4 regions of the Streptomyces sp. RPA4-2 genome follow, and region 2 is predicted to be linked to each of the others. Evidence: riboswitches for the same ligand, from Rfam matches in the RefSeq annotation. Region 2 holds a riboswitch; each other region holds the start of a gene.

Region 1 (4,205 bases), 3.8 Mb from region 2:
GTCGACGGCCCGCCTTGCCCTGGGCCGAGGGCGAGGGTGTCGGTGCCGAGACGACATGCGTGGCGCGACCGGAGGCGTCGATGCGCCGCGCGACACGGCCCTGCGCACCATGGCCGGACGGTTCGCCACCGCCACCGGATGCTCCGTGGCCGACCGGGTCCCGCCCCCGCGCAACGGCGACGGCCGCCTGAGCGACCATGGCATCGAGAGGATCGTCCTCGATCTCCGTGTCCACCGGATCCTGGAAGGAACCAACGAGAACATGCGCGTCAACGTGGCCCGCGGCCTGATGGGGGTGTTCGGATGACCGGCGCCCACGACGCCGGGGCGGTCACCGGCACCGACGACTCCGTACTCCTGCGTACCGAGGGGCGCGCCGCGTACCTCACCCTCAACCGGCCCCGGGCGCTCAACGCCCTCACCCACACCATGGTCCGCCGCATCGACTCGGCGCTCACGGTCTGGGAACACGACCCGGCCGTGGAGACCGTCGTCGTGACCGGCGCGGGGGAGCGGGGCCTGTGCGCGGGCGGCGACATCCGCGCCATCCACGACGACGCCCGGAACGGGGACGGCGCGGCGTCGATGGCCTTCTGGCGCGACGAGTACCGGCTCAACGCCCGTATCGCGCGCTACCCGAAACCGTATGTCGCCGTGATGGACGGCATCGTGATGGGCGGCGGCGTCGGTGTCTCCGCGCACGGCAGCGTACGGATCGCCACCGAGCGTTCCCGGATCGCGATGCCCGAGACCGGTATCGGCTTCGTCCCGGACGTGGGCGGCACCTACCTCCTCGCTCTCGCGCCCGGCGAACTGGGCACACACCTGGCGCTGACCGGAACCCCGGTGGGCGCGGGCGACGCCCTGCTGTGCGGGCTGTCCGACCAGTACGTGCCGTCCGACTCCCTGCCACGACTCGTCCAGGACCTCGCTCACGCGCCGGTACGGGAAGTTCTGGGCCGTCACGTCAGGGACGCGCCGCCCGGGGGCCTCGCGGAAGCACGGCGCTGGATCGACGCCTGTTACTCCGCCCGCACCGTCGAGGAGATCGTGGGCCGCTTGCTGGATCACGGGGACAGCGCGGCCAAGGAGGCCGCCGAGACCCTGCTCACCAAGTCACCCACCGCCCTCAAGGTCACCCTCGCCGCGATGCGCGGAGCCCGTCGGCCCGGCTCCCTGGAGGAGGTGCTCGACCAGGAATACCGCGTCTCCTGCGCGGCACTCACCGAACCGGACCTCGTGGAGGGCATCCGGGCCCAGGTCATCGACAAGGACCGCGAACCGCGTTGGTCGCCGCCGACGCTCGCCGAGGTCTCCGACGCGGACGTCGCACGCTTCTTCACCCCGCTCGGCGAGCGTGAACTCGGCCTTGCCGCACCCGACATCACGCGGGAGGCGCCCAGGTGAGCCGGGCCGTCGCGTTCATCCAGCAGGGGGCGTACGGGTGGCCCATGAGCGTCTTCGCCGGGAAGCGGTCGGCCCGCTTCCCCCACCGCTGACCCACAGGTCACGGCGGCCGCCCCGCCTGGCGAGACGAAGATCACGGCGGCGGGGACGGTCTTGGCCATGAACCCGACACGCGGTACGGTCAGTGCGATATCGACGACGGCATGGCGGAAGCCGGTGGAAATCCGGCACGGTCGCGCCACTGTGAACGAGACCCCCTCCGCAGGGGGTCTCTCAAGTCAGACCCGCAGCTGTCGTCCTGTGCACCACCGAGATGGGACGCGAACTCCCGAGGAGGTCCTGCCATGGCGCAGACCGTCGCTCCGCCGACAGCCACCCCGATCCCCGCCAAACTGCCGATCGGCACGATCGTCCCCTGGGCGGTCTTCTTCGGCATCCTGATGCTGGTCATGCTCTATTTCGTCGGCGCCGAGCAGGGCGCCACCTCCGTCGTCTCCGGCGAGGACGTTCACGAGTGGGTGCACGACGCCCGCCACCTCCTCGGCTTCCCCTGCCACTGACGAGGGACACCGCGCACCCATGAACTCCGCAACTGTCAGAAACCTTCTCGTGCGGGGCATGCTCGCCGGCCTCGCCGCCGGTGTGCTGGCCCTCGTCGTCGCCTACTTCCTGGGCGAGCCCAGCGTCGACGATGCCATCGGATTCGAAGAGGCCCACGCCCCGGCACACGGGCACGAGGTCGAGATCGTCAGCCGTAGCCTTCAGTCCACCGGCGGCCTCGCCACCGGCGTGCTGATCTACGGAGTGGCCTTCGGCGGCATCGCCGCCCTCGCGTACTGCTTCGCACTCGGCCGCGTCGGCCGCTTCAGCCCGCGCGCGACCGCGCTGCTGCTGTCCGGCTGCGCGCTGCTCGCGGTGTACGTCGTGCCGTTCCTGAAGTACCCGGCCAACCCGCCGTCCGTCGGCGACCCCGACACCATCGGCAAGCGCACGACGCTGTACTTCCTGATGATGGTGCTGAGTGTGCTGCTCGCGGTCGCCGCCGTGATCCTCGGCAAGCGGCTCGCACCCCGTTGGGGCACTTGGTACGCCACCGTCGCCGCGGTCGTCTTCTTCGCTCTCGTGATCGGAATCGCGTACGAGTTCCTCCCGGTCATCAACGAGGTCCCGAAGGACTTCCCGGCCACCTTGCTGTGGCGGTTCCGTACCTCGGCCCTCGCCATCCAGCTCACGCTGTGGACCGGCTTCGGCCTGGTCTTCGGGGAGTTGGCGCAGCGCCTGCTGGCCCCGCGGCCGGCGGCGGTCCCCGCGGGAGCAACTCCCGTACCGAACTGACCCATTGACGCAGAGATGACCTACCGAGATCGCCCGCTGAGTCATCAGCGGGCGATCTCGCGCAGAGGGCCCACCGGAACCATCCGGGGGCCCTCTCGCGGTCTCCCCAAATCCACGACTTGCGACAGGCGATCGGAGGCCGGAGCGCCCGGGTGCGAGTGCCGGCGCAGCAGGTGAAGCGGACCGAGGAACTGCTGCGGGATCTCTAGGCACTGGCCGGTCGTCCCCCTGAAGGCGGCGCCGGCCCGTGCGTGCTGGGCGGCGACACGACATCGTGTCCCCGCCCACGGACGGACACGAGCGTCCCGCGACCGGGCCGCTCGGCCAGGGCGGAAACGGACCAGGAGTGTCTGCGCCGCGCACTGGCGAGCCTGCTCGAACGCCACCGGGGCCGGTCCGGCGCGCAGGATTCGGGTGACGAGCGGCCTGTCTCGTCGTCACGCGGCTGAGGCCGTCCCGTGGTCCCCGGCGTGCGGCTCAGGTCAGGCACGGCTTCAGCACGTACGCTCGCCGGTCCGGATCGCCGTCTCCGGCCCGGCCCCTCGGATGCGGTGACGGCATTCGGGGATCCGGCACCCCGGGCCGACAGAAGTGCCGGCGCCGCCGGACCCTCGACCGGCGGCGCCGTCCGGACCCCTCGGTCCGGATCCACCGGGGCCCTCGACCCCGGATCCACCAGGGCCCTCAACCCTGGTCGTACAGGTGGAACCTCCGCGCGGGCCGCCCCGTCAGGCCGCCTCGGCGTGCCGGACGAGATGGCGGGTATAGGCGTCCGGGGTGAAGAACAGGGGCAACTCCGGTTCCAGGGTGTTGCGTTCGAAGAGGGACCGCACCTCGTCCACGGCGGCCCACGGGTATTCGGCACCCAGTGCGGCGAGTTCGTCGTCGAGCAGCCGCAGCACCGTCTCCCGGTCGACGGCACGCTGCCGTAGCCACTGCCAGATCTGTACGCGGGCGATCTCCGCGGTCGCCGCGTCCTCCATCAGGCCGTACAGGGCGACGGCCCCACTGCCGCGCAGCCAGGCATCGAAGTAGCGGAGCGTGACCGCGATGTTGGTGCGCACGCCCTCCTCGGTGGGCGGCCCGCCGACGCGGCGTACGGGCAGCAGGTCCGCGGCGTCCACCTCGGTGTCGCCGCGGGTGCGCTCGATCTGATGGGGCCGGTCGCCGAGGACACCGTCGAAGGCCTCACGGCACACCGGCACGAGACCGGGGTGGGCGACCCAGGAGCCGTCGAAGCCGTCCTCGGCCTCACGCTCCTTGTCGAGCCGGACCTCGGCCAGGGCCGCCTCGTGAGCGGCCCGGTCCTGGCCCGGCACGTGGGCGGCCATGCCGCCGATGGCGTGGGCCCCCCGCCGGTGGCAGGTGCGTACCAGCAGTTCGGTGTACGCGCGCAGGAACGGCGCGGTCATCGTCACAGCCGCCCGGTCAGGCAGCAGGACGTCCGCGCGGTGACCGAAGGT
Region 2 (4,205 bases):
CGGCGCGGGCGGGATCGTACCGGCCCAGGCAGGGCAGTGGACCTACGCCACCCTGGCACTCGGCTCCGCGCTCGCCCTGTTCATGTACCCGCACTCGATCACCGCGACGCTGTCCAGCCGCAGCCGTGAGGTGATCCGGCGCAACACCACGATCCTGCCGCTCTACTCCCTGATGCTGGGCCTGCTCGCCCTGCTCGGCTTCATGGCGATCGCGGCCGGGGTGAAGGTCACCAACGGCCAGCTCGCCATCCCGCAGCTCTTCGAGGACATGTTCCCGGACTGGTTCGCGGGTGTGGCCTTCGCCGCGATCGGCATCGGAGCCCTCGTCCCCGCGGCCATCATGTCCATCGCGGCCGCGAACCTCTTCACCCGCAACATCTACAGGGACTTCATCAATCCGGACGCGACCCCGCAGCAGGAGACGAAGGTCTCCAAGCTGGTCTCGCTCCTGGTGAAGGTGGGCGCGCTGGTCTTCGTCCTGACGATGGACAAGACGGTCGCCATCAACTTCCAGCTCCTGGGCGGCATCTGGATCCTGCAGACCTTCCCGGCCCTGGTCGGCGGTCTGTTCACGCGCTGGTTCCACCGCTGGGCGCTGCTCGGCGGCTGGGCGGTCGGCATGCTCTACGGCACGCTCGCCGCCTACGGGGTCGCCTCACCGACGCAAGCGCACTTCGGCGGCAGCTCGAAGGAGATCCCGGGGATCGGGGAGATCGGCTACATCGGTCTGACGGCGTTCGTCATGAACGTGGTGGTCTCCGTCGTCCTCACCTTCGCCCTGCGGGCGTTCAAGGCGCCCGACGGCGTGGACGAGACGTCACCGGCGGACTACACGGCGGACGCGGGCGACCCGGGAGTCCAGGTCGAACTGCCCCCGGCCACCGCGGAGGCGGGCCACTAGGCGCCTTGCGAAAGTCCCGCCCGCTCCCACGGGCGGGCACCGCCGGGCGCGGTCCGGGACAGCGGTACCAGGGAGCGGGCCGCCGGAGAGAGATCCGGCGGCCCGCCGCCGTGCGTCCGGGGCACACTCCCGGCATGGACATCGTCATCAGGCCCGCGCGGCCGGAGGAGTACCCCTGCGTCGGCGAGATCACCGTGCGGGCCTATCTCGGGGACGGGCTGCTCGACTTCGGGGAGGGCGACCCGTATCTCGGAGAGCTGCGGGACGTCGCGAAGCGGGCCGCCGCGGCCGAGGTGCTCGTCGCGGTCGAGGGGGAACAGGTCCTCGGCGGCGTGACCTTCGTCCCCCGGGGCGGCCCCATGGCCGACATCGCACGGCCCGGCGAGGCCGAGATCCGGATGCTCGCCGTCGCGCGCGAGGCCCGCGGCCGGGGTGCGGGCGCGGCCCTCGTGGGCGCCTGCGTCGACCGCGCACGGGCCACCGGGGGCTGTGCGCGCGTGGTGCTGTCCACCCAGCGCACCATGCGCACCGCCCACCGCCTCTACGAACGCCTCGGCTTCACCCGCGCCCCGGAGCGCGACTGGAACCCGGTTCCGCACCTCGACGACGTCTTCCTCCTCACCTACGAGTTGACCCTCAGGCACACTCCGTAGCGCCCTCCGAAGCCGACACGGCACAACATGTGGGGGTGCTTCCTCAGCCCGGCACTAGATGTATGCTCATGCTCGCTGTCGTCGCAGGGGAATCCGGTGCGAATCCGGAACTGTCCCGCAACGGTGTACTTGTGCGCATTCGCGCACGGGCTTCAGTCCGAGGACCTGCCGACAGCGTGCCCCGGCCAGCCGGCCCGGGCGCCGACGACGTCCGGGCCTCGTGGAATGGGCCGGTGGACGCACGCGTACCCGTAACCGAGTCGCGTGTCCCGCTGCCCTCCGCCAGGCCCCGTGCCGAGCGAGGGAGAGCCCCAAGTGACCATCGCGCCAGCCGACCCGGTTTCAGTTTCCGCCCAGCAGGCCCCGGTGGAAGCGGAGTCCGCGCAGCGGGCCCCGGTGGAGACGGACGGTCCCGGTACCACGCTGCTGCGTACCCTGACCGACTTCACCGCCGACCTCCCCGGCGCCGACCCCGGCCGGGTCGCCGCCGCCGCGCTGCGCGGCCGGTCCACGCACGCGGACGACGCGGAACTGCGCGAGCTGGCCACCGAGGCGGCCGCCGGCCTCATCTCCGAGGACCCCGTGTACTCGCGGCTGGCCGCCAGGCTGCTGACGGTCGGCATCGCCGAGGAGGCCGCCTCGCAGGGCGTCACGACGTTCTCCGAGTCCATCACCACGGGCCGGCGCGAGGGTCTGATCGCCGACCGCACGGCGGACTTCGTCGACCTTCACGCGGCCCGCCTGGACGCGCTGATCGACACCGCGGGCGACGACCGCTTCGGCTACTTCGGCCTGCGCACCCTGCACAGCCGCTACCTGCTCCGGCACCCGATCACCCGCAAGGTCGTCGAGACCCCCCAGCACTTCATGCTCCGGGTGGCGTCCGGCCTGGCGGAGGACGACACGGCCCGGTCCGTCGACGAAGTGGCCGCGCTCTACGGCCTGATGAGCCGGCTGGACTACCTCCCCTCCTCCCCCACGCTCTTCAACTCCGGTACGCGGCACCCCCAGATGTCGTCCTGCTACCTCCTCGACTCCCCGCTGGACGAGCTGGACTCCATCTACGACCGCTACCACCAGGTCGCGCGCCTGTCGAAGCACGCGGGCGGTATCGGGCTGTCCTACTCCCGCATCCGCTCCCGCGGTTCACTGATCCGCGGCACGAACGGGCACTCCAACGGCATCGTCCCGTTCCTGAAGACCCTCGACGCCTCGGTCGCCGCGGTGAACCAGGGCGGCCGGCGCAAGGGCGCCGCCGCGGTCTACCTGGAGACCTGGCACTCCGACATCGAGGAGTTCCTGGAGCTGCGTGACAACACCGGCGAGGACGCCCGCCGTACGCACAACCTGAACCTCGCGCACTGGATCCCGGACGAGTTCATGCGCCGGGTCGACGCCGACGCGCAGTGGTCCCTCTTCTCCCCCTCCGACGTGCCCGGACTGGTCGACCTGTGGGGCGCCGAGTTCGACGCGGCGTACCGTGCGGCGGAGGCGAAGGGCCTGGCGAAGAAGACCATCCCGGCCCGCGACCTCTACGGCCGCATGATGCGCACCCTGGCGCAGACCGGCAACGGCTGGATGACCTTCAAGGACGCCGCCAACCGCACGGCCAACCAGACGGCGGAGCCGGGCCACACCGTGCACTCCTCGAACCTGTGCACCGAGATCCTGGAGGTCACGGACGACGGGGAGACGGCCGTCTGCAACCTCGGCTCGGTCAACCTCGGCGCGTTCGTCGACACGACGACCGGCGATCTCGACTGGGAGCGTCTGGACGAGACGGTCCGCACCGCCGTCACCTTCCTCGACCGCGTCGTCGACATCAACTTCTACCCGACCGAGCAGGCGGGCCGGTCGAACGCCAAGTGGCGCCCCGTCGGCCTCGGCGCGATGGGCCTCCAGGACGTCTTCTTCAAGCTGCGTCTGCCCTTCGACTCGCCCGCCGCCCGCGCGCTCTCCACCCGTATCGCCGAGCGCATCATGCTCGCCGCCTACGAGGCCTCCGCCGACCTCGCCGAGCGCAACGGCCCGCTGCCGGCCTGGGAGAAGACCCGTACCGCCCGCGGTGTGCTGCACCCCGACCACTTCGACGTCGAGCTGAACTGGCCGGAGCGCTGGGCGGCGCTGCGGGAGCGCATCGCCGCGGTCGGCATGCGCAACTCGCTGCTGCTCGCCATCGCGCCCACCGCGACGATCGCGTCCATCGCGGGCGTGTACGAGTGCATCGAGCCGCAGGTCTCGAACCTCTTCAAGCGCGAGACGCTGTCCGGTGAGTTCCTCCAGGTCAACTCCTACCTTGTGGCCGAGCTGAAGAAGCTCGGGGTGTGGGACGCGCAGACCCGGGAGGCGCTGCGCGAGGCGAACGGCTCGGTGCAGGGCTTCACCTGGGTGCCGCAGGACGTCCGCGACCTGTACCGCACGGCGTGGGAGATCCCGCAGCGCGGCCTCATCGACATGGCCGCGGCCCGTACCCCGTTCCTGGACCAGGCCCAGTCGCTGAACCTCTTCCTGGAGACGCCGACCATCGGCAAGCTCTCCTCGATGTACGCGTACGCCTGGAAGTCGGGCCTGAAGACGACGTACTACCTGCGCTCGCGCCCGGCGACCCGCATCGCCCGTGCCGCCCAGGCGCAGGCCCAGCCCGAGAAGAC
Region 3 (4,205 bases), 3.6 Mb from region 2:
ATCCACGGCACGGCTGAAGAGGCTCGCGAAGGGCTAGCGGAGCCCGATATTCCGCCTTCGTTCGAACCACGGGTCATCCCTCCGGCATCCACACCGGTGCAAGCGGAGGGGTGATCCGTGGTTCGATACACCCCTAAGCCTGCCTCAGTTCATCTTCCGTTCACTCAGGTTGCCTACGGTCCACGTGCCACTGACGTCAAACAGAAGCCTGGGTAAATGGAACACATCACGCTCCTCCTCGGAATCGTGATCGTCACCGCTCTCGTGTTCGATTTCACGAACGGTTTCCACGACACTGCCAACGCGATGGCGACGACCATCTCGACCGGCGCTCTGAAGCCCAAGACGGCGGTGGCCATGTCCGCCGTGCTGAATCTCGTCGGTGCGTTCCTCTCCGTGGAGGTCGCCAAGACGATCTCCGGCGGACTCATCAACGAAGAGGGCATACGTACCGAAGTGATCTTCGCGGCGCTCGTCGGCGCCATCCTCTGGAATCTGCTGACCTGGCTCCTGGGTCTGCCCTCCAGTTCCTCCCACGCACTGTTCGGCGGTCTGATCGGCGCCGCGGTCATGTCGGCCGGCTGGTCGTCGGTGAACGGCTCGACCGTCGTCACCAAGGTGCTGCTCCCCGCGGTCGCCGCGCCCATCGTGGCCGGACTCGCCGCGATGCTGGCCACCCGGCTGACGTACCGGATCAGCAACCGCGCCGACCAGAAGGCGACCGCCAAGGGCTACCGCGCCGGCCAGATCGCCTCGGCCGGTCTGGTCTCGCTGGCGCACGGCACGAACGACGCGCAGAAGACGATGGGCATCATCACCCTCGCCCTGGTCACCGGCGGTGTGATCGCCCCCGGCTCGAACCCTCCCACCTGGGTCATCGTCTCGGCCGGTACCGCCATAGCGCTCGGCACCTACCTGGGCGGCTGGCGCATCATCCGCACGATGGGCAAGGGTCTGACCGACCTCGCGCCGCAGCAGGGCTTCGCCGCCCAGACCAGCGCCGCGACGGCCATCCTGGCCTCCTCGCACATCGGCTTCTCCCTCTCCACCACCCAGGTCTGCTCCGGTGCCGTGATGGGCTCGGGCCTCGGCCGCAAGGGCGGTGTCGTCCGCTGGTCCACCGCGACCCGGATGTTCGTCGCCTGGGGCCTGACCCTGCCGGCCGCCGGACTGGCCGGTGCCGCCGCCGAGTTCCTGACGAAGCAGGGCACCTGGGGCATCGTCCTCACCGGCGCGCTGCTGGTCGCCGGCGCCGGCACCATCTGGACGCTGTCCCGCCGCCAGCCGGTCACCATCGACAACGTCAACGACGCCGCCGCCGAGCCGGCCGGCATCGTCACCACCGCGATGGCCGCGGTCACCCCGCCGCCCGCGGGCCCCGTCACCGGAGACCTGTCCGGCGATCTGAAGACCACCATCCCGTCCCCGGACGCGGAGCCCACCCGCCCGGCCACGGTGTAAGGACGGAACAGCATGAACATCGACTGGGCAGCCCTCGGCTCCGTCTTCGGAGTCAGCCTCGTGGTCACCGTGGCCCTCGTCGGCCTCTTCACCCTCGGCATCATCGGCCTCACCAAGCGCGAGTCCGCGTCCGCCCAGGGCGGTTCGGCCGCCCTCGCGGTCACCGGCGCGTACGTCTGCTTCGCCGCGTGCGCGGCGGCGGTGGCCTACGGGATCTATCTCATCGTCGGCAAATGACCCCGCGGCGGTGACCGCGCGGCGGCAAACAGCCTGAAACGGGCATCACTTCACGTGGGGTGCGGGACGGATCGCCGTCCCGCACCCCACGCGTATGCCGTGCCGCACCCCCCGCACGCGTCCTCCCCCGCCCCTCGCCATGTGGGCCTTCGCACACTCTCCCCTCGCAGGTCAACGGCAAGTTGACGGGTCCTGCAACCCGTGGTGGACTGCCGGAGCCAAGTACGGCGACAGAAGAGGAAGCCGGTGTGAATCCGGCGCGGTCCCGCCACTGTGACCGGGGAAGGAACTCCCCGGGAGCCAGGAACTCTCACCGCCGGTCTCGTCGAACCAGGGCGCGGACACCCTGAGTGAGGACATATCGCCATGCGCGGCTGCCCGTTGCGGGTCTTGATGAGTACGAGGGTTCCACTTCACCCCACGGCGGGCTGACCCCGTGCGTGCCGATCGCGTCTTCGCGTACGGCGCCGCCACCGGCCTCCTCGGCGACCTGCTGCTCGGCGATCCCCGCCGGGGCCATCCGGTCGCCGCGTTCGGGCGGACCGCGGGAGCCGTGGAGCGGATGCTGTGGCGCGACCACCGCGGCTGGGGAGCGCTGCACACCACCGTCTGTGTCGGCGGCGCCGGTGCGCTCGCCGCGCTCGCGAACCGTGGCGTACGCCGTTCCCGTGCCGCCTCCATCGCCCTGACCGCCGCGGCCACTTGGGCCGTCGTCGGGGGCACCTCCCTCGGGCGCGAGGCGCGGGCGATCGGTGCCGCGCTCGGCGCCGGTGACGTCGAGGCCGCCCGCGCGCGGCTGCCGCACCTGTGCGGGCGCGACCCTCTGGCACTGGACCGCGACGGCATCGCGCGCGCCGTCGTCGAGTCCGTCGCCGAGAACACCTCCGACGCCGTGGTGGGCGCCCTGGTGTGGGGAGCCGTCGGCGGTGTGCCCGGACTGGTCGCGTTCCGCGCCGTGAACACGCTCGACGCCATGGTCGGGCACAGATCCGCCAGGTACCGGCGCTACGGCTGGGCCTCCGCGCGCCTCGACGACGTCGCGGGCTGGCCGGGAGCACGGCTGACCGCGGCGCTCGCCACCGTCGCCGGCGACGACCCGCGCGGGGCGGTGCGCGCCTGGCGTACCGACGCCCGCCGGCATCCGAGCCCCAACGCCGGGCCCGTGGAAGCCTCGTTCGCCGGATCACTCGGGGTACGGCTCGGCGGGACCCTCTCCTACGCCGGCCGGGTCGAGCACCGGCCCGTCCTCAACGTCGGCGGGCGTGCCGTGCGCGTCGGCGACATCGAACGGGCCGTGAGGCTGTCGCGGCGCGTCAGTTGGCTCGCCCTCGGCGTGAGTGCCGCGGGACGGCTGCTGGCCGGGCGGCTGCTCGCGGGCGGACCTCTCCCGAAGGGGCGTACGACATGAACGGCGGTCTCCTCGTCGCCGGAACCACCTCCGACGCCGGCAAGAGCGTCGTGACCGCCGGGATCTGCCGGTGGCTGGTGCGCCAGGGCGTCAAGGTCGCGCCCTTCAAGGCGCAGAACATGTCCCTGAACTCCTTCGTGACCCGCGAGGGCGCCGAGATCGGGCGCGCCCAGGCCATGCAGGCGCAGGCCGCCCGCGTGGAACCGACCGCGCTCATGAACCCCGTGCTGCTCAAGCCGGGCAGCGACCGGAGCAGTCAGGTCGTGCTCATGGGCAGGCCGGTGGGCGAGATGACCGCCCGCGGCTACCACGGCGGGCGGCAGCGACAGCTCCTGGGCACCGTGCTGGACTGCCTCGCCGAGTTGCGGGGCACGTATGACGCGGTGATCTGTGAGGGGGCCGGCAGTCCTGCCGAGATCAATCTGCGGCGGACCGACATCGTGAACATGGGGATCGCGCGCAACGCGCGGCTGCCCGTGCTCGTCGTCGGCGACATCGACCGCGGCGGCGTGTTCGCCTCGTTCTTCGGGACGGTCGCGCTGCTGTCCCGCGAGGACCAGGAGTTCGTCGCCGGGTTCCTGGTCAACAAGTTCCGCGGCGACGTGTCCCTGCTGGAGCCCGGACTCGACATGCTGAAGGACCTCACCGGACGCCGTACGTACGGGGTCCTGCCCTTCCGGCACGGCCTCGGGATCGACGAGGAGGACGGCCTGCGTGTGTCGCTGCGCGGTGCCGTGCGGGAGTCGGCGGTCGCCGAGCCCGTCGGCGAGGACGTCCTGCGCGTCGCGGTCTGCGCGGTCCCGCTGATGTCCAACTTCACGGACGTGGACGCGCTGGCCGCCGAACCCGGCGTCGTCGTGCGGTTCGTGGACCGGGCCGCGGAACTGGCCGACGCGGACCTGGTCGTCGTGCCGGGGACCCGGGGCACCGTGAAGGCGCTGACGTGGCTGCGCGAGCGGGGCCTCGCGGACGCGCTGGCCCGGCGGGCCGCCGAGGGCCGCCCGGTGCTGGGGATCTGCGGCGGCTTCCAGCTCCTCGGGGACCACATCGAGGACGAGGTCGAGTCGCGGGCCGGGCATGTCGACGGGCTCGGACTCCT
Region 4 (4,205 bases), 5.2 Mb from region 2:
CAGGCCATCGACGCGGGCATCCCGAAGCTGCGCGTGGAGGAGGCCGCGGCCCGCACCCAGGCCCGGATCGACTCGGGCCGTCAGCCGGTCATCGGCGTCAACAAGTACCGGGTCGACACCGACGAACAGATCGATGTCCTCAAGGTCGACAACTCCTCCGTACGGACCCAGCAGATCGAGAAGCTGCGCCGGCTGCGCGCGGAGCGCGACGAGTCCGCGTGCCAGGAGTCGCTGCGTGCGCTGACGGCGGCCGCCGGGGGCACCGGCAACCTGCTGGAGCTGGCGGTGAACGCGGCCCGCGCCAAGGCCACCGTCGGTGAGATCTCCGACGCTCTGGAGAAGGTGTACGGGCGGCACGCGAGCCAGATCCGTACGATCTCGGGTGTGTACCGCAACGAAGCAGGCGAGTCGCCGTCCGTCGAGCGCACCCGCACCCGGGTGGACGCCTTCGAGGAGTCCGAGGGCCGCCGGCCGCGCATCCTGGTGGCCAAGATGGGCCAGGACGGCCATGACCGCGGGCAGAAGGTCATCGCCACGGCCTTCGCCGACCTCGGCTTCGACGTGGACGTCGGCCCGCTGTTCCAGACCCCGGCCGAGGTGGCACGGCAGGCCGTCGAGGCCGACGTGCACATCGTCGGGGTGTCCTCGCTGGCCGCCGGGCACCTCACCCTGGTCCCGGCGCTGCGGGAGCAACTGGCGGAGGAGGGACGCGAGGACATCATGATCGTGGTGGGCGGGGTGATTCCGCCGCAGGACGTGCCGACCCTGCTGGAGATGGGCGCGGCGGCCGTCTTCCCGCCGGGAACGGTGATCCCGGACGCGGCGCACGACCTGGTGGAACGGCTGGCCACCGGTCTCGGACACGGCTGAGGCCCATGGCGATCGACCTCGACTCCTATGTGAAGGGCGTACTCGACGGGAAGCGTGCGTACATCGCGCGGGCCATCACTCTCGTCGAGTCCACCCGGGCCGATCACCGGTCCCTCGGGCAGGCGCTGCTGACCCAGTTGCTGCCCCACGGCGGCAACGCCCGGCGCATCGGCATCACCGGGGTGCCGGGTGTGGGCAAGTCGACCTTCATCGACGCGCTCGGCACAATGCTCACCTCGCTCGGGCACCGGGTCGCGGTGCTCGCCGTCGACCCCTCGTCGACCCGTACGGGCGGTTCGATCCTGGGTGACAAGACCCGTATGGAGCGCCTGGCGGTGGACCCCGCCGCTTTCGTACGCCCCTCCCCCACCGCCGGCACCCTCGGCGGCGTGGCGAAGGCGACACGGGAGTCGATGGTGGTGATGGAGGCGGCGGGCTACGACGTGATCCTGGTGGAGACGGTGGGTGTCGGCCAGTCGGAGACCGCGGTGGCGAACATGGTCGACTCCTTCCTGCTGCTCACGCTGGCCCGCACCGGCGACCAGTTGCAAGGCATCAAGAAGGGGGTCCTGGAGCTCGCGGACGTGATCACCGTCAACAAGGCGGACGGCCCGCACGAGCGGGACGCGCGTTCCGCGGCACGGGAGTTGGCGGGCGCCCTTCGTCTGATGCATCCGGTGGACGCGGCCTGGACTCCCCCCGTGCTGAGTTGCAGCGCCCGCGAGTCGACCGGCCTGGAAGCCGTCTGGGAGCGCCTCGAACAGCACCGCGTCCTGCTCGACTCGACCGGCCGCCTCGCCGCCAAGCGCCGCGACCAGCAGGTCGACTGGACCTGGACGATGGTCCGCGACGAGCTCCTCGGCCGGCTGCACGCGGATCCGGCGGTACGAGCCCTCACGCCCGCCCTCGAACAGCAGGTGCGGGACGGGGAGTTGACGGCCACGCTGGCGGCGGAACGCATCCTGGGCGTGTTCGGCGGCGCGGAAGGCTGACGCGTCAGGGCACTCCGCCCGTCCACGACGGGACGCGGCACCGTGTTGGCGCGACGGACACGGTGCCTGCCCGCGCCGCCCCTGGAACACGCGCCGCCGAGCCGTGGGCGACCGCGGACGGTGTCCCATGTCACCGTCCGCGATGTGAGCCGCTCACGCCACGGGACCGTGTCGCCCCCTAGGGTGGCCTGTGCAGCTGGTTCGCCCCGTCCGCCAGGCGGGATGCGTCGTAAGAGGGAACCCGGTGGGAATCCGGGACTGCCCCGCAGCGGTGAGTGGGAACGAACGCCGTCATACGCACTGGGCCCGACCGGGTCCGGGAAGCGACGGCCAGTAGGTGGATGCCCTTCGGGGAAGCCGCGCCCGCGAGTCCGAAGACCTGCCCGTTGCCCGCACGCGACCGTTCGCGCGCGGACATCCCGGTGACCTCGTGGGCGGGTCGGCGTACATACCGGCGGTCGACCGCGCCTCGTGGCGCGGGCGGATTCCGCCCGGTTCGTCACCCCTTCGCGTTCGCGTCCCGTCGTCGGGATCCCGACGAGACATCTCGCGAAGGAGATTTCCGTGACAGCCAAGCCCGCAGCCGCGGCAGCACGAGCCACCGTGTACGGCTACCCCCGCCAAGGTCCCGACCGTGAGCTGAAGAAGGCGATCGAGGGCTACTGGAAGGGCCGGACCACCGCCGACGCCCTCCGGGAGACCGCCGCCGGTCTGCGCCGGTCGAACTGGCGGCACCTGGCGGAATCCGGCATCCACGAGGTGCCGACCGGCGACTTCTCGTACTACGACCACGTCCTCGACACCAGTGTCATGGTCGGCGCCGTCCCCGAGCGGCACCGCAAGGCCGTCGAAGCCGACCCGCTCGACGGGTACTTCGCGATGGCGCGCGGCACCCAGGACGTGGCGCCGCTGGAGATGACCAAGTGGTTCGACACCAACTACCACTACCTGGTACCGGAGTTGGGTCCGGACACGGTGTTCAGGACCGACTCCGCACACCAGGTCGGGCAGCTCAGGGAGGCGATCGCCCTCGGTCACGCGGCCCGGCCCGTCCTCGTCGGTCCGGTCACCTATCTCCTGCTGGCCAAGCCGGCGCCCGGTGTCGCCGCGGACTTCGAACCGCTGACCCTGCTGGACCGGCTGCTGCCCGTCTACGCCGAGGTGCTCGCCGACCTCCGCGCGGCGGGAGCCGACTGGGTGCAGCTCGACGAGCCCGCTCTGGTCCAGGACCGCACCCCCGCCGAACTCAACGCCGCCGCGCGCGCCTACCGCGGCCTCGGCGCGCTGACCGACCGGCCGAAGCTGCTGCTCGCCTCGTACTTCGACCGCCTCGGCGACGCCCTGCCCGTACTGGCCAAGGCCCCGGTGGACGGCCTCGCGCTGGACTTCACCGGCGCGGCCGCCGCCAACCTCGACGCCCTGGCCGCTGTCGGCGGACTGCCCGGAAAGCGTCTGGTGGCCGGCGTGGTCGACGGCCGCAACATCTGGGTCAACAACCTGGAGAGGTCCCTCGGCACACTCGGCACCCTGCTCGGGCTCGCCGACCGGGTGGACGTCTCCGCCTCCTGCTCGCTCCTGCACGTACCGCTCGACGCGTCCGCCGAACGGGACATCGACCCGCAGATCCTGCACTGGCTCGCCTTCGCCCGCCAGAAGACGACCGAGATCGCCACCCTCGCCGAGGGCCTCGCCCGGGGCACCGACACCATCGCCGCCGAACTGGCCGCGAACCGGGCCGACCTCGCCTCCCGGGCGGCCTCCGCGATCACCCACGACCCGGCGGTCCGCGGCCGCACCACCGCCGTCACGGACACCGATGCCCGTCGCTCCCAGCCGTACGCCGAGCGGGCCACCGCCCAGCGCGCGCACCTGGGCCTCCCCCTCCTGCCGACCACCACCATCGGGTCCTTCCCGCAGACCGCCGAACTGCGCACCGCACGGGCCGATCTGCGGACCGGCCGGATCGACGTCGCCGGGTACGAGGAACTCATCAGGGCCGAGATCGGCGAGGTGATCTCCTTCCAGGAGAAGGCCGGCATCGACGTCCTGGTGCACGGCGAGGCCGAACGCAACGACATGGTGCAGTACTTCGCCGAACAGCTCACGGGTTACCTCACCACACAGCACGGGTGGGTCCAGTCGTACGGCACCCGCTACGTCCGCCCGCCGATCCTGGCCGGCGACATCTCACGGCCCGAACCGATGACGGTGCGCTGGACCACGTACGCCCAGTCGCTCACCACCAAGCCGGTCAAGGGCATGCTCACGGGACCGGTCACCATGCTCGCCTGGTCCTTCGTCCGCGACGACCAGCCCCTCGGCGACACCGCCCGCCAGGTCGCA

Evidence for each region. A riboswitch is a leader RNA that binds a small molecule or an ion and turns the genes downstream of it on or off. The one in region 2 is predicted to bind cobalamin.
Region 1: linked by a shared signal. The riboswitch ahead of HEP85_RS43140 (CbtB-domain containing protein) and the one ahead of HEP85_RS26420 (ribonucleoside-diphosphate reductase subunit alpha) in region 2 are both predicted to bind cobalamin.
Region 3: linked by a shared signal. The riboswitch ahead of HEP85_RS10065 (cobalamin biosynthesis protein) and the one ahead of HEP85_RS26420 (ribonucleoside-diphosphate reductase subunit alpha) in region 2 are both predicted to bind cobalamin.
Region 4: linked by a shared signal. The riboswitch ahead of metE (5-methyltetrahydropteroyltriglutamate--homocysteine S-methyltransferase) and the one ahead of HEP85_RS26420 (ribonucleoside-diphosphate reductase subunit alpha) in region 2 are both predicted to bind cobalamin.

Annotation. Positions count from the first base shown of each region.
Region 1 is NZ_CP050975.2:9,758,196-9,762,400, forward strand. It holds gene HEP85_RS43130 (acyl-CoA dehydrogenase family protein) at 1-307, shown strand, start outside; gene HEP85_RS43135 (enoyl-CoA hydratase/isomerase family protein) at 304-1,407, shown strand; cobalamin riboswitch at 1,573-1,714, shown strand; gene HEP85_RS43140 (CbtB-domain containing protein) at 1,752-1,967, shown strand; gene HEP85_RS43145 (CbtA family protein) at 1,987-2,742, shown strand; gene aceB (malate synthase A) at 3,471-4,205, opposite strand, start outside.
Region 2 is NZ_CP050975.2:6,007,296-6,011,500, reverse strand. It holds gene mctP (monocarboxylate uptake permease MctP) at 1-901, shown strand, start outside; gene HEP85_RS26425 (GNAT family N-acetyltransferase) at 1,036-1,554, shown strand; cobalamin riboswitch at 1,587-1,742, shown strand; gene HEP85_RS26420 (ribonucleoside-diphosphate reductase subunit alpha) at 1,921-4,205, shown strand, end outside.
Region 3 is NZ_CP050975.2:2,357,663-2,361,867, forward strand. It holds gene HEP85_RS10050 (lysozyme) at 1-37, shown strand, start outside; gene HEP85_RS10055 (inorganic phosphate transporter) at 217-1,461, shown strand; gene HEP85_RS10060 (hypothetical protein) at 1,474-1,698, shown strand; cobalamin riboswitch at 1,886-2,029, shown strand; gene HEP85_RS10065 (cobalamin biosynthesis protein) at 2,135-3,106, shown strand; gene HEP85_RS10070 (cobyric acid synthase) at 3,103-4,205, shown strand, end outside.
Region 4 is NZ_CP050975.2:838,811-843,015, forward strand. It holds gene scpA (methylmalonyl-CoA mutase) at 1-870, shown strand, start outside; gene meaB (methylmalonyl Co-A mutase-associated GTPase MeaB) at 876-1,862, shown strand; cobalamin riboswitch at 2,043-2,264, shown strand; gene metE (5-methyltetrahydropteroyltriglutamate--homocysteine S-methyltransferase) at 2,427-4,205, shown strand, end outside.